Regions from separate parts of the Gordonia malaquae genome, predicted to be linked through region 2. Evidence: predicted binding sites of a transcription regulator. Region 2 holds the regulator's gene; the other holds the start of a gene.

Region 1 (15,295 bases), 610 kb from region 2:
GCGCCGACGGCCTTCTCGTCGCGACGCCGACCGGATCCACCGCGTACGCGTTCTCGGCAGGCGGCCCCGTGATGTGGCCGGACCTGGAGGCGATCCTCGTGGTGCCCAGCAACGCACATGCCCTGTTCGCCCGCCCGATGGTCACCTCACCGCGCTCGCGCGTGGCGGTGGAGATCCACCGTGGCGGCCGCGACGGCGTTGCGCTCTGCGACGGTCGGCGTGTCATCGATGTGCCCGCGGGTTCGCGCATCGAGGTGGTGCGCGCTCCGCGTTCGCTGCGCTGGGTGCGGATCGATTCCGAGCCGTTCGCCGACCGACTCGTCACGAAGTTCTCGCTGCCTGTCACGGGTTGGCGGGGGAGGAGCTGAGCCGCGGTGCTCGAAGAACTGTCGATCACAAGCCTCGGCGTCGTGGAGTCGGCGTCTGCCGAGTTCCATCCCGGATTCACCGCTCTCACCGGTGAGACCGGTGCGGGCAAGACGATGATCGTGACCAGTCTGCGGCTGCTTTCCGGCGGACGCGCCGACGCCGGCCGCGTGCGAACCGGCGACGACCGCGCCGTCGTCGAAGGACGTTTCCGGCTGCCCGCCGAGCACGGCACGACGATCGCCGAACTCCTCGACGAGACCGGGGCCGACGTCGACGACGACAACACTGTCATCGCGTCCCGCACGGTGAACGCCGACGGCCGGTCACGCGCACGACTGGGCGGTCGCAGCGTTCCGGTAGGCACCCTCGGTGCGCTGACCGGAGAACTCCTGGCGATTCACGGTCAGAACGATCAACTCCGGCTGATCCGCGGTGACCAACAGCGGGCCGCGCTCGACCGGTACGCGGGCGACGCTGCAGCGAAGACGTTGGCGAAGTACCGGCAGGCCCGCGACAAGTGGGTACGAGTTCTCGACGAACTCGATCGACTGCGAGCCGACTCACGGGAGATGGCGCAGGAGGCGGACCGTCTGCGGTTCGGACTCGAGGAGATCGACGCCGTGAAGCCCGTTCCGGGTGAGGACGCGGAACTCGTCGAGATCGTTCGACGGCTGACCGATCTGGAGGACATCCGCAGTGCCGCATCGCAGGCGCAGGACATCGTGGCGGGTGACACCGGCTCGGTGGTCGACGCGCTCGGCACCGTCCGCTCGCTTCTGGAGTCGGCCGCCGATCAGGCATTGCGCGACTTGCGCCCTCGGATCGAAGAGGCGCTGGCCGTGGTCGGCGACATCGGCGACGAGCTGACCGGCTTCCTCGCTGGACTGCCGGACGACGCCGCGGACCTCGACTCGCTCTTGACCCGGCAGGCCGAACTCAAATCTCTCACGCGCAAGTACGCGGCCGACGTCGACGGTGTGCTCGAGTGGCAGGAGCAGGCGCAACGCCGCCTCACCGAGATCGATGATCCGCAGTCGCGGATCGACGAGTTGGAGGCGTCGTCGCGCAGCATCCGCGATGAGGTCGCAGCGTTGGCGACCAAGCTCCACGCGCAACGGTCGAAGGCGGCGAAGTCGTTGGCGGCCAAGGTGTCCGTCGAGTTGGCAGGGCTGGCGATGGGTGGCAGCGAGCTCGCTGTCGTCGTCTCGTTGCGCCCCGCGGACGATCCCCGGCTGGCGGTCGAGATCAACGGGACGCAGGCGCACGCCGGGGGACACGGCGCCGACGTCGTCGAGTTCGGCCTTGTCGCGCATAAGGGCGCCGCACCGCTCCCGATTGCGAAATCCGCGTCAGGCGGTGAACTGTCCCGCGTGATGCTTGCGCTGGAAGTGGTGCTGGCCGAACCCGATTCGGGATCGGTCATGGTATTCGACGAAGTCGACGCTGGAGTGGGCGGCGGTGCTGCCGTCCAGATCGGTGCACGTCTTGCACGTCTCGCCCGTCGGCATCAGGTGATCGTGGTGACTCACTTGCCGCAGGTGGCCGCTTTTGCCGACAATCACCTGCTGATCGGAAAGGAAGGTGGCGGGTCCGCGGGTCGACAGCGATCGACCCTGACCGCGCTCGACCGGGGCGCCCGAGTCTCTGAACTAGCGAGAATGCTTGCTGGACTTGGTGATTCGGACACGGGCCGGGCTCACGCCGAGGAGCTTCTCCAGACGGCGGAGGCCGCCCGCGCAGAACAGTGAGGTGCCGGAACCGCACTCGACAGGCCGAGACGCATGTGACTGATGTGATTAAAGTTTCCTGAGTTACGGCGCGCCTCCTGGTCATCGTCGGCGGACCGGCCCACTATGGCAGTCATGAGGATGCCTGCCCTGCTATCGCGGAACACCGAAGTACTTCCCGGTCTGATCGGCATTGCGCGGATCGACAAGAACACCAAACGACTCCTGCAGAGGATCGGCGAGGACGAGATCGCCGTCCTCGACGAGGTCGATCTCGACCGAGTGACCGCCGACGCGCTGATCGAAGCGAAGGTCGCGGCCGTTGTGAACGTCAGCGAGTCGATCACAGGTCGCTATCCGAACCTCGGTCCGGAGGTGCTCGCGGCGTCGGGCATCGTCCTGCTCGACAATGTCGGCGGCGAGATCTTCTCGCGAATCAAGGACGGACAGAAGGTTCGCGTGCACGATGCGCGCCTGTACGTCGGCGATCGTGTCGTGGCGCGGGGTGAGGAACTCGACGAGCGCATCGTCGCCGATCGAATGCTCGACGCGAAGACCGGGCTCGTCGACCACCTCGAAGCGTTCTCGGGCAATACCATCGAGTTCATCCGCAGCGAGTCGCCGCTGCTCATCGACGGGGTGGGCATCCCGGATGTGCACTGCAAACTTGAAGGCCGCCACGTGGTCGTCGTCGCCGAAGGTGTGGGTCGCGGCGCGGACCTGAAGGCGCTCAAGCCGTTCATCAAGGAGTATCAGCCGATCATGATCGGTGTCGGTGCGGGCGCCGACACCCTGATGAAGGCCGGATACCGTCCTGCGATTGTCGTCGGCGACCCCGACGAGATCGACACCGACACTCTCAAGTCGGGTGCGGAACTCGTCCTGCCCGCCGACCCGGACGGTCACGCTCCGGGGCTCGAACGCATTCAAGACCTCGGGGTCGGGGCGACGACGTTCCCCGCTGCCGGCTCCGCCGCAGATCTTGCGCTGCTCCTCGCCGACTTCCACGGCGCGGACCTCATCGTGACAGCCGGCCTCGGCGGTTCACTCAACGACTTCTTCGATCGTGAACTGCGCGATCAGATCCCGTCGACGTTCCTGACCCGCCTGAAGGTGGGCCCCAAGCTCGTCGACGCGAAAGCGGTCTCGACTCTCTACCGCAGTCGGGTGAGTGGAACCGCCATCGCCATGCTGATGTTGGCGGCGCTCATCGCGCTCATCGCGACTGTCATCATCACGCAGGGCGGCAGTGACATGACCGGCTGGATCGTCGACCGCTGGAATGTGTTCGTCGAGTGGGTCTCCGGGGTGTGGAACACCAAATGAAAGCTGTGTGGAACACCAAATGATCACTATGCGTCAACACGCGATCTCGTTGATCGCGGTATTTCTCGCGCTTGCGTTGGGACTCTTCCTGGGGTCGGGCTTCATCGGTGACCGTGTCAACGCGCTCACCGGCACCGATCGCGACAAGATCAGTTCCCTGCAGGACGAGCGAGACGACCTGTCGGCTCAGGTCAACTCCGCTGACAGCTTCACATCCGCGATAGGCGGCCGGCTCACCAAGGACGTGCTGAAAGGCAAGTCGGTGCTCGTGGTCACGGCGCCTGACGCTGCTGATGCGGATGTGACGGCGCTCAAGGAACTGCTCAACGACGCGGGAGCGACGTTTGCTGGCCAGATCGGGCTCACCACCTCGTTCATCCGTGACGAGAACGCATCCAAACTGCGGACTGTCATCGACCAGTCCATTCCGACCGGCGCCCAGCTGCGCGTCGAGTTCACGGACTCCGGATCACGAACCGGCGACTTGCTCGGCGTCACGCTACTGCATCGGAGTGGGCAGCGTGCGGCATCGGACGCCGATCGGCGAACGGTGCTCGACACCCTGCGCGGGGGCGAGTTCATCGAGTTCGCCGACGGAACTGTGAAGCCCGCCGACCTCGTTCTGGTGGTTGCAGGTGGAGAGATGGGCGAGAACTCCGGCGCGCAGGGACAACTCGTCGGCAGGCTCGCAGCCACGATGGCGATGCGAGGACAAGGCGGCGCACTGGTCGGGCGCACAGGCTCAGCCGAAGGCGGTTCGCCGATCGGCGTCGTGCGGTCCGATCCGGCGCTCCGCAACGCTGTCTCGACTGTCGACAACGTCGACCGCGAGACCGGGCGTCTGACGACGATCCTGGTGCTCGGCGAAGAGCTCGCGGGCCGTTCGGACGCCTTCGGCACCGGCCCCGGTGCGACGGCCATCACGGTCGGAGCCGAACCTGCACGATGACGGCGGCGTGTCGCGCACACCCGCGCGAAACCCTGTTAGGCTGAAGTCCCGTAGGTCATCAGGTATTCGGCAATCCTGATACACCCCGACGGGAGAATCATTTGCGATCACTGCGTTCCGAGCGTGTCAGTCCCAAGCACATCTTCGTGACGGGCGGTGTCGCATCCTCGCTCGGCAAGGGTCTCACCGCTTCGAGCCTGGGTCAGCTCCTCACCGCACGCGGCATGCGTGTCACGATGCAGAAGGTCGATCCGTACCTCAATGTCGATCCGGGAACGATGAATCCGTTCCAGCACGGTGAGGTGTTCGTCACCGAGGACGGCGGCGAGACGGACCTCGACATCGGTCACTACGAGCGCTTCCTCGACCGGAACCTGTCGGGTACCGCCAACGTGACGACAGGTCAGGTGTACTCGACGGTCATCGCGAAGGAACGACGCGGCGAGTACCTCGGCGACACCGTGCAGGTGATCCCGCACATCACCGACGAACTCAAGGCGCGGATGCTCGCCATGCACGAGCCGGATTCGTCGGGAGAGGCCCCCGACGTGGTGATCACAGAGATCGGCGGCACCGTCGGCGACATCGAGTCGCTGCCGTTCATCGAAGCGGCCCGCCAGATCCGCCACGACCTCGGTCGCAACAACGTCTTCTTCCTCCACGTCTCGCTGGTTCCGTACCTCGCGCCGTCAGGTGAACTGAAGACCAAGCCGACGCAGCACTCGGTCGCCGCTCTCCGCAGCATCGGCATTCAGCCGGACGCCCTGATCCTGCGCTGCGATCGGCCTGTTCCGGACGGCTTGAAGAAGAAGATCGCGTTGATGTGCGACGTGGACGTCGATGGCTGCATCTCGACGCCCGACGCTCCGTCTATCTACGACATCCCCAAGGTGCTGCACTCCGAGCAGTTGGATGCATACGTCGTCCGCCAGCTCGGGCTGCCGTTCCGCGACGTCGATTGGACCGTGTGGGGCGATCTTCTCGAGCGGGTCCACAATCCGCGTGAGACCGTCACGGTGGCACTGGTCGGCAAGTACATCGACTTGCCCGACGCCTACCTGTCGGTGACCGAGGCCATCCGTGCAGGCGGTTTCGCCCATCGTGCGCGCACTGAGATCAAGTGGGTGCCTTCGGACGACTGCGAGACGCCCGAAGGCGCCAACACCGCGCTTCGAGACGTGGACGCGATTCTGGTTCCCGGCGGCTTCGGCATCCGCGGAATCGAAGGCAAGCTCGGCGCCATCAGTTACGCCCGCGAGAACAAGATCCCGCTTCTCGGCCTGTGCCTCGGACTGCAGTGTGTGGTCATCGAGGCCGCGCGCTCGGCTGGACTGTCGGACGCGAGCTCGACCGAGTTCGATCCGGAGACCCCGTCGCCCGTGATCGCGACCATGGCCGATCAGGAGGCAGCCGTCGCAGGCGACGCCGACCTGGGCGGCACCATGCGTCTCGGTGCATACCCGGCCACTCTGATCCCGGGTTCACAGGTCGCGAAGTCGTACGGTTCCACCGATGTCAGCGAGCGTCACCGTCACCGGTTCGAGGTCAACAACGACTACCGCGACAAGATCGCCGAAGCGGGCCTCGTGTTCTCCGGAACCTCACCCGACGGTCGCCTCGTCGAGTTCGTCGAGTACCCGAAGGACGTGCACCCGTTCCTCGTCGCCACGCAGGCGCACCCGGAGCTCAAGAGCCGTCCGACCCGTCCGCATCCGCTGTTCAAGTCCCTGATCGACGCGGCGCTGCGCTACAAGCAGGCGACCCGGCTTCCGGTTGAGCTCGACGGATACGACGCGCCGGACCGTGAGGACGATCAGGTCCAGGCCGCAGAGTGAGCGGGCCCGGATCGCACGACTTCCGGACCGTGGGTTCGGAGACCGTCTATTCGGGTGCGATCCTGTCGCTGCGCCTCGACGACGTCGAGATGCCGGGCGGCCGGACGGCACGCCGCGAAGTGGTGGAACACCACGGTGCGGTGGCCGTCGTCGCACGTGACGAGCAGGGGCGGGTTGCTCTGATCCGCCAGTATCGGCACCCCGTCGGTCGTCGACTGTTGGAGATCCCCGCCGGACTCCTCGACGGCGGCCCGTCTGAAGGTCCGCTTGACGCTGCGAAACGGGAACTCGCCGAAGAAGCGGATCTTGCTGCGGCGCAGTGGCGCGTGCTTGTCGACCTCGACGTGTCGCCGGGCTTCACGGACGAGGCGTTGCGCGTCTATCTCGCCGAGGATCTGACGGCGCTTCCCGAGGCGGAGCGCGAGCACGAAGAAGCAGACCTGGCTCTGGAGTGGTATCCGCTGTCGGAGGCGGTCGGGCTGGCTCTGTCCGGAGAGATCGTCAACGCGACCGCGGTCGCGGGGATCCTCGCGTTGGCTGCCGCCGACGCCACGGGTGCCGACCTCAGAGGCGTCGACGAAGTGTGGCGTGACAGACCGACTGCGTTCGAGACGCGTCGGAGCTCCTGATGGCGGGCCGGTCCGGCGTCGACGACGTGGTGGCGGCCTATCTCGATCACCTCACGGTAGAGCGAGGCGCGGCGGCCAACACCATCGCGTCGTACCGTCGTGATCTGCGCCGCTACCAGGAGTTCTTGGAGGGCCAGGGACTGACCGACCTCGCCGATGTCCGTGAGGACACGGTCCGCGAGTTCCTCGTTGCGCTCCGACGCGGCGACCCGGCAGCTGAGGTGGCCCCGCTTGCGGACAGTTCGGTGGCGCGAACGCTGATCGCAGCCAGAGGCTTTCACAAGTTCGCGGCGGCGGAGGGCCTCGTGTCCGATGACGTGGCCCATGCCGTCCGGCCGCCGAAGGCTCCTCGGCGACTCCCGAAGTCGTTGCCGGTGGACGACGTCCTCGCGATCCTCGATGCCGCGGGAACGTCGGACGGCCCTCGTGCCCTCCGTGATCGGGCATTGCTCGAACTGCTGTACAGCTGTGGCGCCCGTATCTCCGAAGTCACGTCGCTCGACGTCGACGACATCGATGTGGAGCATCGCGCCGTGGTCCTGCGGGGCAAGGGGGGCAAAGAACGGATCGTTCCGGTCGGCCGCCCGGCGCTCGCCGCGGTGGATGCGTATCTCGTGCGTGGCCGACCTGCCCTGGTCAAGAAGGGGACACCCGCGCTCTTCCTCAACATTCGGGGTGGACGACTGTCGAGGCAGAGCGCCTGGCAGGTCCTCGTTGACGCCGCCGACCGGGCGGGCATCACGAAGGACGTCTCGCCGCACACTCTGCGACACAGTTTTGCGACCCATCTTCTTGACGGTGGGGCCGACGTCCGCGTGGTCCAAGAGCTTCTTGGGCACTCTTCAGTCACGACCACGCAGGTCTACACGCTCGTCACCGTCACCACGATGCGCGAGGTGTACGCCACGGCCCATCCTCGAGCACGCTGACGTCTACTGTTCTTCGGCGCGACGCGCTCTCCACACAAGCGCTGCCGTGACAATGACCAGTGCTGCGCCGCCTGCCGCGCCGAGCCACACGACTGTGGCGTCGGATGATCGACCGGGGTCGGCCGCGGAGGTCTCAGAGCTCGGCGCCGCGGTGACTCCGGTCTTCGCGCGGAGTTCTGCGAAGAACTCCGGTCCGACCTCATCGGCAGCGGCAGTCGGGCTGCATCCGTGGTCGTATAGGCGCGCCCATCGCGAAATGTCTGTGTCCAGGTACTTGCCGCCCTGAGCATTCGACGCGGCAAGGAAGTACTCGGGTCCAGTAGTGAACGTTCGGCGCTCTGCCATCGATGGACTGGTTGCAATGCTCAGGATCTCACCGACACGGGTTCCGTGGTAGGCCTCTTTCACCTCGACGTCGACCATGGTCAGAGGCATGGAACCGGTGACAGCACCGTCGATCGTCTTCTGATCGATAACCTGGACTTTGGCGACCACGGCGTAGTCGCGGAGAGCCGAGGCGATCCGAGCTTGATCGTCCTTGTAGCCTACACAGTCTGCCGACGCCGGACCCGCCCCGATCATCGACACGACACCGAGTGCAAACACGATCAGAGCGATCAACAACGCGGCCGGGCGACAATGACGCATATGGCCGACTGTACGGAAACGCTACTCAGAACGGTGGTGGTCCGGCGGAGTCGTACTCCACCTGGCGTTCCGCTTCCGCGCAGGCGCGGGCGAACCGGCGGCGTGACCGCAGTTGCATGCGGTAGGCGTGTTTGGCCTGGGTGCGAGTCTTGCTGCGCGTCGGGGCCTCACTGGTGTCGATGCCTGGGGTCAGTCGGGGAGCCGTGACGGCACGGCAGAAGACCCAGACCCGGTAGGTGCCAATAGTTACGGGCTCGTGCCCGGATCGTATGGCCGGACGGGGTGGTCGTCTCGGTCCAGATGACGCCGTTGGCGTCGGTGATCTGGTCGTCGAGCCAGCCGTCGACATGGGTCTTCACCAGGTGATGGAACCGGCACTTCGGGCCGAGGTTGCACGGGCATGTCGGGCCGCCCGCTGCGGGGCGGTCGTGGTTGAACTCGGTGACGTGGTCGAGGTCGCAGTCCCACGCTGTCCGGTTGCAGCCGGGCACGGTGCATCGTCCGTGCACCGCGCGGGAGGCGGTGTCCGCGGCCGCACCGGGCCGGTAGTCGGCCGGCCGGGCTGTGGTGGCGGTGAGATCGAGCGGCCGAATGACAGTGCCGGGCCTGGCGGCGATCTCGCGTGCGTGGTGAGAGTCGATGACGCCGTATCCGTCCATCCAGCCCGCCTTGGTCGACTCTCCGTTGAGGGTCGTCGCATCGGCGATGACGTGGACGATCACCGTGGCGAACCGTTCGCCGATCTCGGCGGCCGTTGCCGCCGCAGGGCAGTCGGGGTTGCCGCAGGTGCAGCCGAACGTGGTGCCGGTCAGCCGGGCGATCGCCAGATCTGAGCGGCGTGCGCCGACCGACCTCGGGTCGTCGGCGCAGGTCAGGGCGGCAGCGTCGGCGTCGATGGCCTTCTTGGCGAGCAGGACCTGCTCGGCGTCGGCGGCGACGGTCAAGACCGACTCGTCGCCGTCGTGGGCGACGGTGACGCCCTTCCCTCGGGCGGTGCGGCTGTCGCGGACGGCGTCGGGGTCGTGTTCGGTGACGATCCGCCGGGCCGTGTCTTTGCCGGTGCTCCACGAGACGGCCCCGCTGTCGCGCAGTTCCTGCGCGAGGTCTGCGTCGATGGCCGCGATGCTCTCGGCGTCCTCGACTGCCGTGCACTGCATGACGATCGTTCGGAAGGTGGCGAAGGAGATCAGACCGTCGCGCAGCAGGCCTGCGACGCGCGGGAGGCGGTCACGGGCGTCGAGTGCCAACTCGACCAGGGCCGACCCGGTGCTCTTGCCGACCGACATGGCAGCGGCGACCTCGGCGCCGAGCACGGTGGTGCCATTCAACAGCAGCATGTCGTCGCCGTCGGCCGCCGCGGCCTCGCGTCGAGCGGCGATCTCACCGATCATCCGCAGGCGACGCCACGCCAGGTGCGCCTCATCGGCGATGAGGGTTCGGACCGCACCGAGATCGTCGAAGTCGTTGCCTGAGGTGTCCACACCGAGCGAACCGGTGATGGTGCTGGCCATGGTGGGACTCCTTTCGACCTGTAGCTGAGGTGGAAGCTATTCGAACTGATGTTCTAATCGTAGCGCCCATTCCGAATGTCCGCAATAGGCAATTGAAGGGATGTGAGGGAAGTGTTCTCGACTAGATCGAGGGGAGCTGAGCCGGGGTTCTTGCGGCCGGTCGCCATGAAGGATGCGCGGCTCGCCGACGGCGTCGCACCCCTTCGGGCGGCGACCCTCTAGGATTGCCAGTGGACCGTCGGAGACTGAGAAGGAGCATCGGACAGGTGGACTACAAAGCCGGTGCCAAGGCGACGCAGGGCGAGCTCGACGTCCCCGCTGACAAGCTCGGACCGACCGGCCGTCCCTACCGCGACATCCCGGATCCGGCACCGCTGGACAAGCACGGCCCGGCAGTCATCATCGCGATGTGCAACCAGAAGGGCGGCGTCGGCAAGACGACGTCGACCATCAACCTGGGAGCTTCGCTGGCCGAAGCCGGACGACGCGTGCTGCTCGTCGACCTGGATCCACAGGGCGCGCTGTCCGCCGGACTCGGAGTGCCGCACCACGAACTCGAGCAGACCGTCCACAATCTCCTCGTGCCGCCGTACGCGGCGACCGACGACGTGTTGATGCGTACTCGAGTCGACGGGCTCGACCTGCTCCCGTCGAACATCGACCTCTCGGCAGCCGAGATCCAGCTCGTGACCGAGGTCGGTCGTGAGCAGGCGCTGGCCCGTGCACTGCACCCCGTGGCCGATCGGTACGACTACATCCTCATCGACTGCCAGCCCTCTCTGGGGCTGCTGACTGTCAACGCGCTGGCGTGCGCCGACAACGTGTTGATCCCGATGGAGTGCGAGTACTTCAGTCTCCGCGGGCTCGCCTTGCTCACCGACACCATCGACAAGGTGCACGACCGCCTCAACCCGCGGCTGGAACTCGGCGGGATCGTGGTCACGATGTACGACCAGCGCACGCTTCACTCGCGAGACGTGATGCAGCGTGTGGTCGAAGTGTTCGGCGACGCGGTGTTCGACACGGTCATCAACCGGACCGTCCGGTTCCCCGAGACGTCGGTCGCCGGTGAGCCGATCACGTCGTGGGCGCCCAAGTCGTCGGGCGCAGCCGCGTACCGGAGCCTTGCGCGAGAGGTGATCGCCCACAACGAAACGCGCACGTGACGCAGACCCCCGTCATCGACGAGGCGGCCCAGGGCGGTGCCGTTGAGGATGCTGCTGGGGCCGACCCGGCGGATGACGGGAAGTTCACGGTCAAGCTGACCAATTTCACCGGGCCGTTCGACCTGTTGTTGAACCTGATCAGCCAGCACCGGCTCGACGTGACCGAAGTCGCTCTGCATGTGGTCACCGACGATTTCATCGCCTACACCAAGGCACTCGGTCCAGACTCCGACCTCGAGCAGACCACCGAGTTCCTGGTGATCGCCGCGACCCTGCTGGACCTGAAGGCCGCACGATTGCTGCCCTCCGGCGAAGTGGACGACCCCGAAGACCTCGCGCTGCTCGAAGCCCGCGATCTGCTGTTCGCGCGACTGCTGCAGTACCGAGCCTTCAAGCAGGTCGCTGTACTGTTCGCCGAACTGGAAGCCGCTGCACTGCAACGGTATCCGCGCGCGGTATCACTTGAGGACCGCTACGTGGACCTGCTGCCCGAGGTGAAGATCGGCGTCGACGCCGCACAGTTCGCGCAGATCGCCGCGGCGGCGATCGCGCCGAAACCGATTCCGACCGTCGGTCTCGACCATCTCCACGGGTCGCCGGTGTCCGTGCCGGAACAGGCCAAGCGACTGTCGGAGCTCCTGGCAGACGCCAAGGGGGAGTGGCTCAGCTTCTCCCAGCTCGTCGCGGAATGCACGAGCGGACTCGAAGTGGTCGCACGATTCCTCGGTCTGCTCGAGTTGTATCGCGAACGAGCCGTGCTGTTCTCCCAGCCGGAGGCGCTCGGCGAACTCAAAGTGGTCTGGACCAGCGACCGCGACACCGACGAGATCGACATCGACACCACGGAAGACTATGGGTGAGGGGCTAGCGATGACTGAGGACTCTGCGGACGTCGGCGTCGACGATCTCGACAGGCTCGACGACGACGAGCTCAGGTCGGCGCTCGAAGCAGTCCTCCTGGTGGTCGACACGCCCGTCACAACCGAGGAACTCGCGAACGCGGTCGAGGATGAGGTCAAACGTGTTCGCGACATGCTCACCCGGATGAGCCGCGACCTCACCGACGCAGGAAGCGGGATCGATCTGCGATACGCGGGCGACGGTTGGCGCTTCTACACACGGTCCGAGTACGCGCCCTATGTCGAACGTCTCCTTCTCGACGGGACGCGCAGCAAGCTCACTCGCGCAGCACTCGAGACGCTCGCTGTGGTGGCCTACCGCCAGCCCGTCACGCGCGCGCGAGTCAGCGCGATCCGCGGCGTCAACGTGGACGGCGTGATGCGGACACTCGTCGCCCGGGGCCTGGTCAACGAGGTGGGGAACGATCCCCAGACCACCGGAACCCTGTACGCGACGAGTGAGATGTTCCTCGAGCGACTCGGTCTCGCATCGCTCAGTGAATTGCCCGACCTCGCTCCGCTGCTGCCGGACGTCGACGTCATCGACGACCTCGGCGACGAACTCCTCGACGACCCGCGATTCGCCAAACTCAGCGCTCGTCCGTCAGAATCAGAGGTTGACGCGTCGAAGGAAGCACTCCGACAGGCCGACGAGGAATAACTCGCGCCGCGTTCGCGTCATACACAACTGCACACCAGCAATCGAAGGATTCACTCATGGCATCCGCTAGCCGAGACGGCAGACCGGGACGAGGAGAAGGTGCGGGACGTTCCCGCGCCGGCGACTCTCGCGGCCAGAAGCCGACGGGTAAGAAGACCGGCGGCAAGTCCGCGTCAGGCCAGGGCAAGGGCGGCGCAGCGGCCCAGGGCCGAGGCGGTCAGGGCACCCGCAAGCAGCACCGCAAGGGCTCACGCCCGAACGCCGAGATCGGCAAGATCCGGTTCAACAATTCACGCCCGGCTCGTACGCAGAAGCCCGTCGTCGACGGTGACGGCGCCACGTACATCGCCGACGGCATGCGCCTCCAGAAGGTCCTCGCCGCAGCAGGCGTCGCATCGCGGCGCGGCGCGGAGGAGATGATCGCTGCAGGTCGAGTCGAGGTCGACGGCGAGATCGTGCTTGAGCAGGGCCTCCGCATCGATCCGAACACGGCGATCATCAAGGTCGACGGCGCGCGTGTGGTCATCGACGAGACGAAGCAGTATCTCGCACTCAACAAGCCCAAGGGCTGGCAGTCGACGATGAGCGACGATCAGGGGCGGCCGTGCATCGGCGACCTCGTCGCTGAACGCGTCATGTCCGGGCAGCGGCTGTTCCACGTCGGGCGCCTTGACGCCGAGACCGAAGGTCTCATCCTCCTGACCAACGACGGTGAGCTCGCACACCGACTCATGCACCCGTCGTTCGAGGTTCCCAAGACGTACATGGCGACAGTACGCGGAGAGGTGGGCCGTGGTCTCGGTCGCCGCCTGCGGGAGGGCGTTGACCTCGAGGACGGCCCGGTCAAGGTCGACTCCTACACGCAGATGGAGCTCTACCAGGGTGAGTCCCTGATCCGCCTCACGTTGCACGAAGGCCGCAAGCACGTCGTCCGACGCATGATGGACGCCGTCGGCCACCCGGTGATCCGCCTGGTCCGCACCGACATCGGCGCAGTGAATCTTGGCACGCAGCGGCCGGGCAGTCTCCGTGCGCTCGACAGCAAGGAGATCGGCGCGCTGTACAAGGCGGTGGGCCTGTGATGTCGGTCGTGGCCATCGACGGACCCGCCGGAACCGGCAAGTCGACCGTCGCACGGCGTCTCGCCGACCGCGTCGGCGCCCACTATCTGGACACCGGCGCCATGTACCGTGCGGCGACCCTCGCCGTCCAGCGTGCCGATGTCGCCCCTGATTCGGACGACGTCGCGAGTGTGGTCGCCGCCGCGGACATCAGGCTCGCTCCGGGGGAGGACGGCACGACCGTCGTCACGCTCGACGGCGACGACGTCTCGGCCGAGATCCGCACCGACACCGTGACCGCGGACGTGTCCGCGGTGTCGGCCAACGCCGACGTGCGGGAAAGGCTCGTCGACCTGCAGCGTGACCACGCGGATTCGGCGCTGCTCGTCGTCGAAGGACGCGACATCGGGACCGTCGTGTTCCCGACCGCGGCGTTGAAGGTGTTCCTCACCGCCACCCCTGAGGCGCGTGCCGAACGCAGGCACCGCCAGAACATCGCGGCAGGCCGCGAGAGCGTCCTCGACGAGGTGCTCGACAGCGTCAACCGACGTGACCATCTGGACTCGACACGCGCGGCGTCACCGCTGCGCGCCGCGGACGACGCGGTTCTCGTCGACACCAGTGACATGACTTTGGAGCAGGTCCTCGACCGGCTCACCGAGCTCGTTTCCGAGCGGATCGGAGAACACCGATGACTGACGACTACACGAACGCCCTCGAGGCGCCCGACACCGCGGGCGACGGCACGTGGGAGAGCGAATCGGACTGGGAGCTCGGGGAGTTCCTGAGCGAGAACGTCTTCAACGAGGCTCCGGCACTTCCCGTGGTCGCCGTGGTCGGCCGCCCCAACGTCGGCAAGTCGACTCTGGTCAACCGCATCCTCGGACGCCGCGAGGCCGTCGTCGAGGACGTTCCCGGCGTCACTCGCGACCGGGTGTCGTACCGGGCCGAGTGGACCGGGACGCCGTTCATGGTCACCGACACCGGCGGGTGGGAGCCCGACGCGAAGGGGATGGGCCAGTCGATCGCGGCGCAGGCAGAATTGGCGATGCGCACTGCCGACCTGATCGTTGTGGTCGTGGACGCGACTGTCGGCGCGACGGCGAGCGACGAGGCCGTCGCGCGTGTGCTCCGTCGTGCCAAAGCCCCGGTGATCCTGGCCGCGAACAAGGTCGACAGTGAACGCGCCGAGGCCGACGCAGCCGTCCTGTGGTCGCTTGGCCTCGGCGAACCGCACACGATCTCCGCAGCGCACGGACGCGGCACCGCAGAACTGCTCGACCTGATCCTGCAGAAACTGCCGGAGAAGCCGCGCGAGCGGTTCGCGCCGGGCGGCCCGCGCCGCGTGGCACTGGTCGGCAAACCGAACGTCGGCAAGAGCTCGCTCCTCAATCGCCTCGCGGGCGAGGAGCGGTCCGTGGTCGACAACGTCGCAGGCACCACGGTCGACCCCGTCGACGAGATGATCGAACTCGACGGCAAGCCGTGGCATTTCGTCGACACCGCCGGTCTGCGCCGCAAGGTGCACACGGCAACCGGTCACGAGTACTACGCGTCGCTGCGCACTCGCGCTGCGTTGGAGTCG
Region 2 (15,295 bases):
GATCGACGGCTGATAGCTTTGATTGCCCATGCCTATCAGTATAGTGCGTGTCATCACGTTTACTTTCTAACCGTTTGTGGGCAGACTGGATACGAGCCCGAGCGACGGTGACCCCGGCATGCTCGCGGCCGATCAATTCTCATCGCACCCCTTTCAACGAATTCAGGAGTACGTGTCATGGCATTGCTGACCATCGGCGACCAGTTCCCGGCCTACAACTTGACCGCAGTCATCGGCGGCGACCTCTCGAAGGTCGACGCGCAGCAGCCCGACGACTACTTCACCACCGTCACCTCGGACGACTACGCCGGCAAGTGGCGCGTCGTGTTCTTCTGGCCGAAGGACTTCACCTTCGTGTGCCCCACCGAGATCGCCGCCTTCGGCAAGCTCAACGACGAGTTCGCCGACCGCGACACCCAGGTGCTCGGCGCCTCGGTCGACAACGAGTTCGTCCACTTCCAGTGGCGTGCACAGCACGAGGACCTCAAGACCCTCCCCTTCCCGATGCTCTCGGACCTCAAGCGTGAGCTCGCCGAGGCCGCAGGCGTGCTGAACGCCGACGGTGTCGCAGACCGCGCCACCTTCATCGTCGACCCGAACAACGAGGTCCAGTTCGTCTCCGTGACCGCCGGCTCGGTCGGCCGCAACGTCGACGAGGTCCTCCGCGTCCTCGACGCCCTCCAGTCGGACGAACTGTGCGCCTGCAACTGGAAGAAGGGTGACCCCACCATCAACGCCGGCGAACTGATGACCGCCTGATGAGCATCGACAATCTGAAGAGCGCACTCCCCGAGTTCGCCAAAGACCTGAAGCTCAACCTCGGCTCGATCAGCCGCACCACCGTGCTGACCGAGGAGCAGTTGTGGGGAACCCTGCTGGCCACCGCCGCAGCCACCCGCAATGCGACCGTCCTGCGGGAAATCTCCGACGAGGCCGCCGACACCCTGTCCGCAGAGGCGTACAACGCGGCACTCGGCGCGGCGTCGATCATGGGCATGAACAACGTGTTCTACCGCGGTCGTGGATTCCTCGGTGGCAAGTACGACGACCTGCGCCCCGGACTGCGGATGAACATCATCGGCAACCCCGGTGTCGACAAGGCGACGTTCGAACTGTGGTCGTTGGCCGTCTCGGCGATCAATGGCTGCGAGCACTGCGTCGGCGCGCACGAGAACGTCGTCCGCGAAGCGGGCGTCGATCGTGAAGCCGTCCTCGAAGCGCTCAAGGTCGCGTCGATCGTCGCGGGCGTCGGCCAGGCCATCGGCATCGCCGAGACCCTCGCGTAGGTCCGCACTCAGCTGTACACACCGGTGCCCCGTCGATCAGTCGACGGGGCACCGGTGTTTGTCAGTCGCTGTCCCGGGCTGCCGCGCCATACCAGTCCGCCACGTCCTCAGCGCTCGCCCAGCGGGTGAACGTCGGCGACTGCGGCCACCCGTCGGGGACGTCCTGCCACTCCTCCTGCCTCCCGTACGGCAGAAGGTCGAGCAGCCCGAACACCGATGAGATCTGTTCGACGCCGCGGCTGAACGTCTGCCATTGATGGAACACTCGATCTCCGTCGCGGACGAAGGTGTTGAGGGCGAAGCCTCCACCCGCCGGCGCCCCGACTTCTGCGCCGAAGTCCGTCCCCGCACACGAATACCAGGGCATCCGGTTGCCCGTCGCCTCTGTGTAGGCGACGAGCTCGCCGATCGGTCCGTTGCTCACGATGACGAACCGTGCGTCGTAAGCGTCCAGCCCCTCCAGGCGGACGAACTGCGACGTGAATCCGGTGCACCCGGAGCACTGCCACTGCGCGCCGTCGGTCCACATGTGGTTGTAGACGACCAATTGAGTGCGCCCGGCGAAGACGTCGGCGAGAGTCACCGACGTGCCGTCCTCGCCGGTGAGCACGTACTCGGGGAGCTCGACGACCGGCATGCGCCTGCGTTGCGCCGCGATGGCGTCGAGCTCTCTGGTGGCGGCTTTCTCTCGCTCGCGTAGGCGCTCGGCGTCGATCTGCCACGCCTGTCGATCCACAACCGGCGGAATCGGATTCTGGTACATGCTTCCTCCAAGTGTCGCGGTGGTCGGCAGAATCCACGGTAAGCCCCGGAAGCGGACGCCTGTCGTCGAATGAGCGAACCCCTCCGCTCGCGATTCTCGCGTGCGAAGGGGTTCGTCTTCGTTCAGGTGGGCGACCGCCGTCAGGCGGCGGCCACCTCCTCGGTCCTGAATGAAATCATTGTCTGGACCACCTCCTTTCCCTTGACGAGGACGACGCTACGCCCGGGCCAGGAGGGACCGCAACGGGTTTTCTACAGTTCTTTCAGTGCCGCTGCGAAGCGGTCGGCGAGCTCGCCGACCTCCTCCGTCGTCATGACGAACGCAGGCGAGACCTGCAGCGCGCCCTGGCCTGCCGCACGGCCGCTCACACCGTGCTCGCGGAGCTTGCCGATGGCGGCCATCGCCTTGGCCGGATCGGCCAGCTGAACCGCGCTGACGGCACCGAGTCCGGTGCGGACCTCGGCGACCGAATCGAGCTCGGCGAGCGGCGACAGTGCCTGGGCGAGATCGGATTCGAGGCGGTTCGCGCCGTCGAGCAGATTCTCGCGCTCGATGATGTCCAAGTTCGCCAGTGCGGCCGCGGCCGACGCGTTGTGGCCTCCGTAGGTGTAACCGTGGCGGAACCACGTTCCGCCGGTGAAGAACGGCTCGGCCACGCGCGGCGACACGATGAGGGCGCCCATCGGAACGTAACCGCTGGTCAGCCCCTTCGCGGTAGTGATCATGTCGGGCTGCAGATCGAAACGCGCCGACGCGAACCATGCGCCGCCGCCGATGCGGCCGAAGCCGGTCACGACCTCGTCGACGATGAACAGGATGTCATGCTCGCGGCAGATGTCGCGCACTTCGGCGAGGTAGCCGTCCGGCGGCAGGTAGACGCCGCCCGCGCCGATGATCGGTTCGACGAAGAACGCCGCGATCTTGTCGGCGCCGATGCGCTCGATGAGGCCGAGCAGCGCCTTCGCGTCGTCCCAGTCGACGGTCTCGGTGTCGGGGATGATCTCGCCGTAGCCCTCGGCGTTGAGCGGGATGCCTGCCAGCGAGGTGCCCGCCGCGTGCATGCCGTGATACGCCTTGGTACGCCCGACGGCGATGGTCTTGCCGGGCTTGCCCTGCTCCACCCAGTAGCGACGGGCGAGCTTGTAGGCACTGTCCACGGAATCGGAACCGCCGAGGGTGAACATGACCTTCGACCCCTCGACCGGGGCGATGGCGGCGACGCGGTCGGCGAGTTCGAGCGTCACATCGGAGGCGAAGTCGCCGAAGTTCGAATAGTGCGCGATCGCCGACAGCTGCTTCGCAACCGCCTCTGCCACCTCGGTGCGGCCGTGGCCGATGTTGGTGAACCAGAGGCCTGCCGTGGCGTCGAGGTACTCGTTGCCCTTGTCGTCGTAGATGCGCGTGCCGTCACCTCGGGTGACGACGAACGGACCGCTCGCCGTGACCGCGCCCATGTCTGCAAAACCGTGCCAGAGTGAACCCATGCCTCAAATATCGCATGAGGCGACCGATCGCCGCCCGTCGGTACCGTGAATCCCATGATCATCTGGGTGAACGGCGCCTTCGGGTCTGGGAAGACGCACACCGTCCACGAACTGCACCGCAGGCACGGGCAGGGCCACGTCGCAGACCCCGAGATACTCGGCTACGCGATGCACAAGATGCTGCCTGCGTCCGCACGCACGGACTTCCAAGACCTGCCTCAGTGGCGGACAGGCGTGGCCGACACGCTCGAGCGGTCGGCCGCCGTAAGCGACGAGCCGATTCTCGTGCCGATGACAATCGTCGACCCGCAGTTCTTCGATGAGACGGTGGGGGAACTCCGCCGCCGCGGGGCAGACGTGCGGCACTACGCGCTCATCGCGAGTCGAGAGACACTCGAACGCCGCCTGGCCTCACGGGTGTCGACGCTCGGCGCCCGCCTTCTCGGCCGGGACGAGACATGGGCTCACGCTCAGATCGACCGATGTCGGACTGCGCTCGCCGACGATTCTTTCGGTGTGCACATCGAAACCGACGATCTCACGCTCGACGAGGTCGTCGAGGTCATCGCAGCGGACGTCGGCCTGCCACTGACACGGAACCGGCTGTCACGCCCGGCCGCCGCAGTGCGTCGAGCCGAGGTCGCCGTACGGCACATTCGCTTCTGAGCTGTCCCCTCAGGCCTTCGACGCCTGCCCCTCAGCCAGTTCCGCTAGGCGATCGACAGACGCGGCGAGCTTGTCGACTGTCGTCGCCCTCGCACGCGCCTGCCGGGTGGTGTCGTGCAGTTCCGTCCAGTCGTACGTGTGCGTGACGACGGCTCCGTCGTCGGTCGGCGTCACCTCCCACCGCCAGAGGTGCCCGGGTCGCGGTGCGTCCACCGGAGACGGCTGCCATGCGACGAGCCGCCCCTCGCTGAACTCGACGACGTGATTGCGGCGCACGTCGCCGGTCGTGAGCACGGTGTCGAAGGTGTCGCCCACGGCGTGGATTCGCTGGCCTGAAGCCGCACTCCGCAGATTGTCGTTGCCGTCCCATTCCGGTTGCCGTGTCGGATCGGCGATGAGGTCGAAGATCACCTCGGCCGGCGCGGTCACGGTTCGCTGGGCGGAGATCACACGTCGTGAGTCGTTCGTCATGACCGACACCTCACCAGCCGGGCGACGGCGTGGCAACGGTTCTGTTCAGCGCGCACGTAGGATTGACGGATCATGTCGTCGACGCTGACCATCACTTATCCGCCCGAGCTGCCCGTCAGCGCCTGCCGCGAGGAGATCGCCGAAGCGATCCGCGACCACCAAGTGGTGGTGATCGCCGGCGAGACGGGATCGGGCAAGACCACCCAACTCCCGAAGATCTGCCTGGAGATGGGGCGGACGTCGATCGGCCACACGCAGCCGCGGCGCATCGCGGCGACATCGGTGGCGCGCCGCATCGCCGACGAGCTGCACACCGAGATCGGCGACGCCGTCGGGTACCAGGTCAGGTTCTCCGACAAGAGTTCGAAGAACACGCAGATCAAGGTGATGACCGACGGCATCCTCCTGCGCGAGATCACGACCGACCCGCTCCTGCGTCGCTACGACACGCTGATCATCGACGAGGCGCACGAACGCAGCCTCAACATCGATTTCCTGCTCGGGTACTTAAAGCAGCTCCTGCCGCGCAGGCCCGACTTGAAACTTGTCATCACCTCGGCGACCATCGAGCCCGATCGATTCGCGAGGCATTTCGCGGGACCGGACGACGCGGTCCCGATCATCGAGGTCTCCGGTCGAACGTATCCCGTCGAGGTGCGTTATCGGCCGCTCGCGACCGACGATGAGGACCACGCCGACCTCGACCAGATCGCCGCGATCGAGGCCGCTGTCCGGGAACTGTGGTCCGGCGGAAACGGCGACATCCTGGTCTTCCTCCCGACCGAGCGCGACATCCGGGAGACCGCGGACACGCTCGGCCGACGACCCGATGTGGAGGTCGTCCCGCTGTACGCCCGACTCTCGGTCGCCGAGCAGCACAAGGTGTTCAGCCCGTCGGACGGCCGTCGTATCGTGTTGGCGACCAACGTCGCCGAGACGTCGCTGACCGTGCCGGGAATCCGCTACGTCATCGATTCGGGCACCGCGCGCATCTCCAGGTACTCGACGCGAACCAAGGTCACGCGGCTTCCCGTGGAGAAGGTGTCGCAGGCCAGCGCTCGTCAACGCGCCGGACGCTGCGGGCGCGTGGCTCCCGGCGTGTGCATCCGCCTGTACGCCGAGGACGATTTCGACGCACGCCCCGAGTACACCGATCCCGAGATCCTCCGCAGCAACCTCGCCGCCGTCATCCTGTCCATGCTGTCGCTGAAGCTCGGCGACATCGCCGACTTCCCCTTCGTGCAGCCACCGGAGTCCCGCGCGATCCGAGACGGCATGGCGCTGCTGTCCGAGCTCGGCGCCGTCACCGACACCGACTCCGCCTCCGCTCGGCTGACCAAGGTGGGTCGGACGCTGGCACGACTCCCGGTCGACCCGCGGCTCGGCCGCATGCTCGTCGCCGGTCACGAGAACGGCTGCCTCGACCACGTCCTGGTGATCGCGGCGGCGCTCGCACTGCCTGACGTTCGAGAGTTCCCGTCCGACAAGCGCGACGCAGCCACTGCCGCGCACAAGAAGCACGCAGTCCCCGGCTCGGAGTTCCTCGGTCAGGTGCAACTGTGGTCGTACCTACAAGAGCAGCGCTCCGAACTGTCGAGCAATCAGTTCCGACGACAGTGCGAACGTGAGTTCATCCACTTCCTGCGCGTCCGCGAATGGATCGACCTGCATCGCCAACTGACCCGCACGGTCCGCGACCTCGACTGGCAGATCCCGACGACCGAGGTCGACGCGACCGCAATCCATACGTCCCTGCTCACCGGCCTGCTCACGAACATCGGCGCCCGCCAGGGCGACACACGCGAGTTCCTGGGCACCCGCGGCACCAAGTTCGCGATCTTCCCCGGATCGTTCCTGTCATCGAAGCCGCCCGCATTCGTGATGGCCGCCGATCTCATGGAGACCTCCCGACTGTTCGCACACACGGTCGCAGCCATCAACCCGGAATGGGTCGAGTCGGCCGCGGGCGACCTCGTGACCCGCACATACAGCGAACCGCACTGGTCCACCCGTCGGGCCGCGGTGATGGCCTACGAGCGCGTCAGCCTGTACGGCGTGCCGCTCGTCGTGCAGCGTCGTGTGCATTACGGGCCGATCGACCCGAAGACGTCGCGCGAGATCTTCATCACCGAGGCTCTCGTCGCCGGAAAGTGGCGCAGCAGGCATGCGTTCGTCCGCCACAACGCCGAGATCATCTCCAGCGCAGAGGATCTCGAACACCGCGCTCGTCGCCGCGACCTCGGCCTCTCCGACGCCGAACTCTTCGACTTCTACGACGCCCGCGTCCCACCGAACGTCGTGTCCGCGCGGCACTTCGACTCATGGTGGAAGAAGGCGGGCCGGGCCGATCCGACACTGCTGAACCTCTCGGTCGACATGCTCGGGTCCGACGACGGTCCGTCTGCGGCCGATTTCCCGGAGGCCTGGCAGCAGGGCGAGACCCGCCTCGAGTTGCGGTACAACTTCTCACCCGGCGCACCGGACGACGGTGTCACCGTTGTGATTCCGCGTGCGCTGCTGTCCCACGTCCACGACGGCGGTTTCGACTGGTTGGTGCCGGGCATGCGCAGTGAACTCGCGACAGCGCTGATCAAGTCCCTTCCCAAGGGCTTGCGCAAGTCTATGTCACCCGCGCAGAGATATGCCGATCTCGCCCTCGACCAGCTCACGCCTCGCTCCGAGGCATTGGTTCCGGCGCTCGCGCGAGAGCTCTCGTCGATCACTCGCATGTCGCTCGGTCCGCGCGATTTCCGACCGGACACTCTGCCCGACCACCTGCGGATGCACTTCGCCGTCGTCGACGACACGAAGGGCGCCGTCATCGCTCGGGGCGACCGCCTCGGCGACCTCCGCTCGCAGTTCGGCCCGACCACCGCGAGTCCCACCGCCGACGCCGCCGTCCACACCGCCTGGGCCTCCGACGGCATCGGGACGCTGGACGACAGTCGCGTGCAGACGCTCGCAGGCCAGCAGGTGACGCGGTACCCGACCCTCGTCGTGGTCCCCGGCCGGGGCGTTCGGGTCACCACCGTCCCGAGCCCGGTGGCGCGCGACGCCGGGATCACAGCAGGCGTGCGTGAACTGCTGACACTGGCCATCGCTCCGCCGAGCCGGAAACTCGCTTCGTCGTTGCCGCCCGCACGCAGGCTTGCGCTCAGTCAGAGCCCCTACCGGGACGTCGACGCACTGCTCGCCGACTGCACGCGTCGAGCCGTCACCGACGTCCTCGCACGCGAGAACACACTCGGCGACCTCCGTGGCCCCTCCGACTTCGCGGCCGTGTCTGAGCGGATCACACCGACCGTGCGCTCACTGGCGCCCGAGTACTTCGACCTCGCGGTCGCGGCGCTCGCCGAATACTCCGAACTCAGGCGCACCATCGATTCGCGCACGGGTTCGCTCGCCGCCGACGACGTCGCCGATCAGGCGGCCAATCTTGTGTTCGACGGCTTCGTCGCCGTCACTCCTGGCGCGGCGCTGCGGTCGCTGCCGCGCTACCTGACGGCTGCGCGACTCCGCCTGGAATCGCTCCCGGGGTCGGCAGCCCGCGACAACCAGGGCATGCTGGTCGTCGACCGGGTGATCGCGGCATGGAATCAGCGGCTGGCGCAGGTCCCGGAGGCTCGACAGGACGCGTTGAACGATCTGGTCCAGTGGCAGTTGGAGGAACTCCGGGTGAGCCTGTTCGCACAGCAGTTGGGGACTGCGGGCCCAATATCTGAGAAGCGAGTGCTCAAGGCGATCGCTCAGTTCTGAGGAGTCAAACGCGCTCGCGGAGCTCGTTGATCTCCTTCTGGAAGTCGTCCGCCGATTCGAACGACTTGTAGACGGAGGCGAACCGCAGGTAGGCGACCTCGTCGAGGTCGCGGAGCGGACGCAGGATCGCCAGTCCGACCTCATTGCTCGGTATCTCGGCCGAGCCGAGACCACGTACGGTGTCTTCCACCTGCGAGGCGAGCTTGGCGAGCGCGTCTTCGTCGACGCTGCGGCCTTGACACGCCCGACGGACGCCCTTCATGACCTTCTCGCGGCTGAACGGTTCGGTGACCCCGTTGCGCTTCACGACGGACAGCACCGCTGCCTCCACCGTGCTGAAGCGTCGACCACACTCTGCGCATGATCGACGGCGGCGGATCGCCAGGCCGTCATCGGCAACTCGGGAGTCCACCACTCGTGTGTCGTCGTTCTTGCAGAACGGGCAGCGCATCCCCCGATGATAACGTCCAGCTCGAGGCGGTCAGTACGCGGGAGCAACCAGGGACTGACTCACCCGCAGACCCGACGTGTCCAGACCGTTCATCGCACGCAACTGAGCAACCACCCCCGCCGCGGGCAGATCAGGTGCGATCCGGTGAGCGACGTCCGTCAGCGACTCTCCGGACCGGACATGGACCACCTGGGTGGCCGCCGGAACGTCGGGCGTCGCCGCATCCTGGTACGACCCTCCGATGATCGCGAGGATCCACACCACGCCGGCCAGCACCGCACCGAGAAGCAGCGAGCCGACGACTCGACGACGACGGAACACGGCCTCGGTGTTCGAACGGTTCGTCGCCGGCGAGGCCACGGTCGATCGGGACGCCCGACTGGGCCGGAGGACCGCCCGATCGCGGGCCTCCCACTGCGCCTGCGGCTCATGCTTGAGCGAGTCGACGCCTGCCGATCGTCGTCGTCCTCGCCCTGTCGGGCGGCACACATCGCCGTCCACGCGCGGACTCGAATGATCGACGCGCCGCGTGTCGACGACCGGAATATCGCAGGTCATAGCGGAGATGCGCGCACGCTCGGGTGAGCGGTCCGCGCGAGCGGCGGGGCGGGTGATCAGTGCTTGACTCATCGGAGCCTCCTGTTCGATCAACTGTTCGAAGAACCTTTGTTCGATAGTTAACACCATGGGTCCGACAAAGTCAGCAACACGTCGAACAATTGTTTGAAATCTGTGATCCAGTCGACTAACGTCGAGGTCAGTTCACATGCGATGTTCGAATGGAAAGGACCGACGATGGCGGACAATCCCGATCCCCTGCTCTCGACCTCCACCCTGGAGGCGTCGCTGACTCAGCGTCAGCGTGAAGTGCTCGAGGTGATCCGGAAGTCGGTCCGGGAGCGCGGCTACCCGCCGAGCATCCGCGAGATCGGCGAAGCCGTCGGCCTCACGTCGACATCGTCGGTGGCGCATCAACTCCGGACACTCGAGCGCCGCGGTCTCCTCAAGCGCGATCCGCATCGTCCGCGCGCGGTGAACGTCCGAGACGACAATCGCACGCCTCCCGCCGACGACTCGTCGGAGTCGCTGCCGACGCCGACCTTCGTGCCGGTGCTCGGCCGCATCGCCGCCGGCGGCCCGATTCTCGCCGAACAGGCTGTCGAAGAAGTGTTCCCGATGCCCAAGGAACTTGTCGGCGACGGCTCGCTGTTCATGCTTCGCGTGGTCGGCGAGTCGATGATCGACGCCGCCATCTGCGACGGCGACTGGGTGGTCGTCCGTCAGCAGAACGTCGCCGAGAACGGCGACATCGTCGCGGCGATGATCGACGGCGAGGCCACGGTGAAGACGTTCAAGCGTAAGGACGGCCACGTGTGGCTGCTCCCCCACAACGAGCATTTCGAGCCGATCCCCGGCGACGACGCCGCGATTCTCGGCAAGGTCGTCACGGTGATGCGTCGTATCTGACGCATCACCGCTGGTGGTCGGCGCCGGTCCTCAGGCGCCGACCACGGCACGCGCGGCATCGCGCGCGCCGGATGCGCTGGTCGCCGCGAGCGCTGCGGTCGCGGCGTCACGGCACTGCTGCAACGTCACGCCGCCGAGCTTGAGTCCCACCGCGGGCGACGCCGCCGGGGCGGACGACAACGATCGCACGCCGAGCCCGACGAGTACGCAGGCCAGCAGGGGATCAGCCGCAGCCTCGCCGCAGACGCCGACCGACTTGGAGTGCTTCTCTCCTGCCCGTCCGATCATCTCGATGAGTGCGAGAACAGCGGGCTGCCATGGATCGGTGAGCGACGCGAGTTCAGGCGACATGCGGTCGGCGGCCATCGTGTATTGCGTCAGATCATTCGTCCCGACCGACACGAAATCGACTTCGGCAAGGATCTTGTCGGCAAGTATCGCCGCCGACGGCACCTCGATCATGACGCCGGGAACCATGCCCCGACCACGCACCTGACCGGCGAACTCGCGAGCCTCGTCGACCGTCGCGATCATCGGCGCCATCACCCACGGAACCGCCCCGGCCCCTTTCGCCGCGGCGGCGAGTGCATCGAGTTGCCCGTTGCGGATCTCCGGGTACGTCGCGACTATCCGGTTCCCACGCACACCCATCGCCGGATTCGGCTCGTCGGTGTTCGCGACGAACTTCAGCGGCTTGTCCGAGCCCGCGTCAAGGGTTCGGATCACCACCTTCTGACCGTCGAATGCATCGATGACCTCGCGGTACAGCGCCGTCTGCTCCTCGAGCGTCGGTTCGGTCGCACGGTCGAGGAATGCGAGCTCGGTCCGAAACAGGCCGACACCCTGCACGGGCGCGTCTGCCGCGGCCCGCGCCGACACGCCGTCGGCCACGTTCGCGAGAATGAGGACCGGCTCTCCGTCGGCCGTTGCACCGGGACCCCGCCACGCGGCGATTTTCTCCGCCGTGTCGCGCGCCGCGACGATCGCGGCCGAGATCAAGTCCTCATCAGGGTCGATACCGATGGTTCCGGTGCCGCCGTCGACGTAACCGTGCGCGCCGGTCGGGATGTCGTCGAGGTCGGCCGCGGCGACGATGCACGGGATGCCCAGTTGGCGGGCGATGATCGCCGTGTGACTGCTCGGTCCGCCGAGCCGCATCGCCAATCCGACAACCAACGCCGGATCGAGTCCGGCGGTGTCCGCCGGCGCCAGATCGTCGGCGCACAGGATTGACGGCACCTCGGGCGTCGGGATCCCCGGCTCCGGAAGGCCCAGGAGTTCGGCGATCACCCGGTCGCGGACATCGCGCAGGTCGGTCACTCGCTCCGCCATCAGGCCACCGAGTTTGGTGAACATCTCGACGAACTGTTCAGTGGCCGCGGCGGCGGCGGCCGGCGCCGGGCTGCCCGCGGCGATGAGCTTGGACGCCGCGCCGATCCACCCGCGATCGCGAGCGAGACCCGCTGTGGCAGTGAGGACTTCAGCGGAGACGCCGGTGCTGTGCGATGCCCGTTCGGAGAGGCGTGCGGCCACCACTGTCGCGGCATCGACAAAACGTGCGGCCTCGGACTCGCGCTCGGTGTCGGCCACGGGCGCGGCCGATGCGTCGTACGTCGGCCGCTCACCGATGCGGATGATCGGGCCGTATGCGAGCCCGCCGACCACCGGAGTCCCGGTCACGACGGAACTGGCGGCGAACGGGTTGTCGGCGGATTGCACGGGCGCGGCATCGATCTGGCTCATGTGAGAGAGATTACAAGAAGTCCTTGACGCACCCGACGGTACGGGAGTAAACAAAGATGTAATCCAAGCAAACGAAGATGAATCAACACACAAGTGCTCAGCTGACCAGGAGTCGTCACATGTACGCCGAAGAACGCCAACAGGCGATCGCGAACGAAGTCCGCCAACGCGGCCGCGTGTCCGTCGCCGAGCTGGCTGAACGATTCGCAGTCACCGGCGAGACCGTCCGGCGCGACCTCGCGGTCCTGCAGCGTTCCGGCAGCCTGATGCGTGTTCACGGCGGAGCAGTGCGACTCGACGTCGCCGCCGTCGTCGACGAACCGGACCTCCCGTCGAGGGAGGCCGCGCGTCAGTCCGAGAAGGCCGCGATAGGCGTCGCGGCGCAGCGCTTCCTGCCCGCCACCGGTGGTTCGGTCCTCTTCGACGCCGGGAGCACCACATACCAGGCCGCGACTGCGGTGAGTGGTGACGCACGCCTGCAATTGGTCACCAACAGCGTGCCGATCGCGTCGTCGCTCACCGGATTGTCACGGTCTACGGTGCTGCTGATCGGAGGCAGACTCCGACCGAAGACGCAGGCTGCGGTCGGCGCCGATGCCGTCGAGGCATTCGCGCGACTTCATGTGAGCGTCGGGTTCATCGGCACAAACGGGCTCACCGCCGATCACGGCCTGTCCACTCCAGACTCCGACGAAGCCGCGACCAAACGGGCGATGATCGCCTGCTGCGACCGCGTGGTGGTGCTGGCCGACTCGTCGAAGATGAACCGCCAGGAACTCGTCGGCTTCTCCGGCCTGGAGGACGTCGACGTCCTCGTCACCGACGCCGGCATCGACCCGGCTCTCGTCACCGCACTGACCGAACACGACATCGAGGTGGTCGTCGCATGATTCTGACAGTCACAGCCAATCCGAGCATCGACCGGACGGTTCAACTGGACGGGCCGTTGATACCCGGCGGCGTCCACCGACCGGTCGGTGTTGTCGACCAGCCGGGCGGGAAGGGCGTGAACGTGGCCCGAGTCGTCGATGCCGCAGGGCTTCCGACGATGGCTGTGGCGCCTGCGCACGCGGGCGACTCGTTCGTCCATCACCTCGAACGAGCAGGCCTGCCGCACAGCGCGATCGACGTGGCCGGAGACGTCCGGGTGAACCTGACGATCGCCGACCCCGATGGCGTCACCACCAAGATCAATGCACCCGGCGCGAAGCTCGACGCCGCCGAGGCGCAGTCCCTGGTGACGGCCATCGTCGAGCATGCAGCCCACGCGGACTGGTTGGCGCTCTGCGGCTCACTCCCGCCCGGTCTGCCCGCAACCTGGTACGCCGACGTCATCGGCGCGCTTCGCGGCGTCGGCGTGCACATCGCGGTCGACACCTCAGGCGCTCCTCTGCGTCACGTGGCGGCTGCGGGCCCGGATCTGATGAAGCCGAACTCTGAGGAACTTGCGGAATTGACCGGCGCGGATCCCGTCGCACTCGAGTCCGCCGCGGCCGACGGCGATCCTTCGGAGGCGGCGCGCGCATCCATCGCACTCGCCGAATCCACCCGTGGAGCGGTGCTCACCACTCTCGGCGGCGCGGGCGCCGTGCTTGCGGTCGGAGGCGAAGCCTGGTTCGCCTCGGCGCCCGAGGTGCGGGTCCGGAGCACCGTCGGGGCAGGCGACGCCTCCCTCGCCGGCTATCTGATCGCCGACCACGCCGGCGCCGACCCGGCCGATCGCCTCGCGCGGGCTGTCGCATACGGCTCCGCCGCCGCGTCACTGCCCGGCACCACCCCACCGACCCCAGACCTGCTCGACCACGCACGCATCACCGTCACCCGCCTGTAGACCCCCTCCCCGCCCCACAGCAAGGTAGAAGACAATGTCCGATCCCATCATCGCTCCATCGCTGGTGCTGCTCGACGCCGACGCGGGCGCCGACACCGAGGCTGTAGTCCGCACCCTCGCGGCGCTCGTCGGTGACGCCGGCCGCTCCGCAGACCCGTCCGATCTCATCGCTGGTGCGCTCGCCCGCGAGGCGAGCTCCCCGACCGGATTGCCGGGCGGCATCGCGATCCCCCACGCTCGCGCGGAATCGGTCACCTCCGCGACTCTCGCGATGGCCCGACTGTCCCGCCCCGTCGACTTCGGAGCGAAGGACGGACCGGCGGACATCGTCTTCTTGATCGCTGCGCCCGCCGGCGCGGGCAGCGAGCACATGAAGGTGCTCAGCGCCCTCGCACGCGCTCTGGTCCGCCCGGAGTTCGTCCAGAGCCTGCGCGACGCACCCGACGACACCACGATCGTAGAGCTCGTCACCGACGCCGTCACTCCGAAACCGGCCGCTCCGGCTCCTGCTCCAGAACCCGCTTCCGAGCCGACGGGCAAGACGTCGATTCTCGCGATCACAGCCTGCCCCACCGGCATCGCCCACACCTACATGGCCGCGGACGCCCTCAAACTCGCCGCCGAACGGGCCGACGTCGATTTCGCCGTCGAGACGCAGGGATCCAGCGGGACCACACCGTTCACCGCGGCCCAACTGTCCGCTGCAGACGCGGTGATCTTCGCGACCGACGTCGGTGTGAAGGGCCGCGAGCGGTTCGCCGGCAAACCGGTGATCGAGTCCGGCGTCAAGCGCGCGATCAACGAACCCGACACCATGATCGGCGAAGCGGTGGCAGCGTCCACCGACCCGCACGCACGTCGCGTCGCGGCCGGTGACGGCGCCGACGCCACGAGTGAGACGAACGACGGCGGCATCGGCGTCGGCGGACGCCTGAAGCAGGCGCTGCTGACCGGCGTCAGCTACATGATCCCCTTCGTCGCGGCAGGCGGTCTGCTCATCGCTCTCGGATTCCTGATCGCCGGATACGAGATCGGAAACTCACACGGCGACTCGGGCCTGTCGAACGGCGCGTACGTCGCGCTCAACAACACCCTCTGGGACCTGCCTTCGGGAGGGCTCGCCGAGTACATCGGCGGCGTCAGCTTCGCGGTGGGCGGTGCCGCGATGGGCCTGATGGTCGCCGTCCTCGCCGGCTACATCTCGTACGCGATCGCCGATCGGCCAGGCCTGGCGCCGGGTTTCACCGCCGGTGTCATCGCCGTCACGGTCGGCTCCGGATTCATCGGCGGCGTCGTCGGAGGTCTGATCGCGGGTGTCGTCGCGCTGTGGCTCTCGAAGCTTCCGCTCCCGCAGTGGGCTCGTGGACTGCAGCCGGT

The links. Region 2 encodes LexA, which represses DNA repair genes until DNA is damaged. Its sites were predicted from a motif close to CGAACANNTGTTCG; they were not measured.
Region 1: the regulator LexA is predicted to act here: its motif matches at 9,965-9,978, upstream of WFK36_RS07165 (HNH endonuclease signature motif containing protein).

Annotation. Positions count from the first base shown of each region.
Region 1 covers NZ_JBBCUB010000002.1:3,685-18,979, forward strand. Annotated here, with positions in the region: gene WFK36_RS07125 (NAD kinase) at 1-368, shown strand, start outside; gene recN (DNA repair protein RecN) at 375-2,117, shown strand; gene steA (putative cytokinetic ring protein SteA) at 2,238-3,422, shown strand; gene WFK36_RS07140 (copper transporter) at 3,442-4,371, shown strand; gene WFK36_RS07145 (CTP synthase) at 4,473-6,206, shown strand; gene WFK36_RS07150 (NUDIX hydrolase) at 6,203-6,835, shown strand; gene xerD (site-specific tyrosine recombinase XerD) at 6,835-7,764, shown strand; gene WFK36_RS07160 (hypothetical protein) at 7,768-8,412, opposite strand; gene WFK36_RS07165 (HNH endonuclease signature motif containing protein) at 8,580-9,923, opposite strand; gene WFK36_RS07170 (ParA family protein) at 10,190-11,089, shown strand; gene WFK36_RS07175 (segregation and condensation protein A) at 11,086-11,949, shown strand; gene scpB (SMC-Scp complex subunit ScpB) at 11,942-12,649, shown strand; gene WFK36_RS07185 (pseudouridine synthase) at 12,706-13,731, shown strand; gene cmk ((d)CMP kinase) at 13,731-14,405, shown strand; gene der (ribosome biogenesis GTPase Der) at 14,402-15,295, shown strand, end outside.
Region 2 covers NZ_JBBCUB010000002.1:614,284-629,578, forward strand. Annotated here, with positions in the region: gene WFK36_RS09930 (hydrogen peroxide-inducible genes activator) at 1-30, opposite strand, end outside; gene WFK36_RS09935 (peroxiredoxin) at 178-759, shown strand; gene ahpD (alkylhydroperoxidase, AhpD family) at 759-1,286, shown strand; gene WFK36_RS09945 (DUF899 family protein) at 1,348-2,049, opposite strand; gene WFK36_RS09950 (aminotransferase family protein) at 2,301-3,533, opposite strand; gene WFK36_RS09955 (AAA family ATPase) at 3,588-4,199, shown strand; gene WFK36_RS09960 (SRPBCC family protein) at 4,209-4,670, opposite strand; gene hrpA (ATP-dependent RNA helicase HrpA) at 4,743-8,426, shown strand; gene nrdR (transcriptional regulator NrdR) at 8,431-8,877, opposite strand; gene WFK36_RS09975 (LysM peptidoglycan-binding domain-containing protein) at 8,908-9,507, opposite strand; gene lexA (transcriptional repressor LexA) at 9,673-10,344, shown strand; gene WFK36_RS09985 (phosphoenolpyruvate--protein phosphotransferase) at 10,375-12,087, opposite strand; gene WFK36_RS09990 (DeoR/GlpR family DNA-binding transcription regulator) at 12,207-12,977, shown strand; gene WFK36_RS09995 (1-phosphofructokinase family hexose kinase) at 12,974-13,918, shown strand; gene WFK36_RS10000 (PTS fructose transporter subunit IIABC) at 13,953-15,295, shown strand, end outside.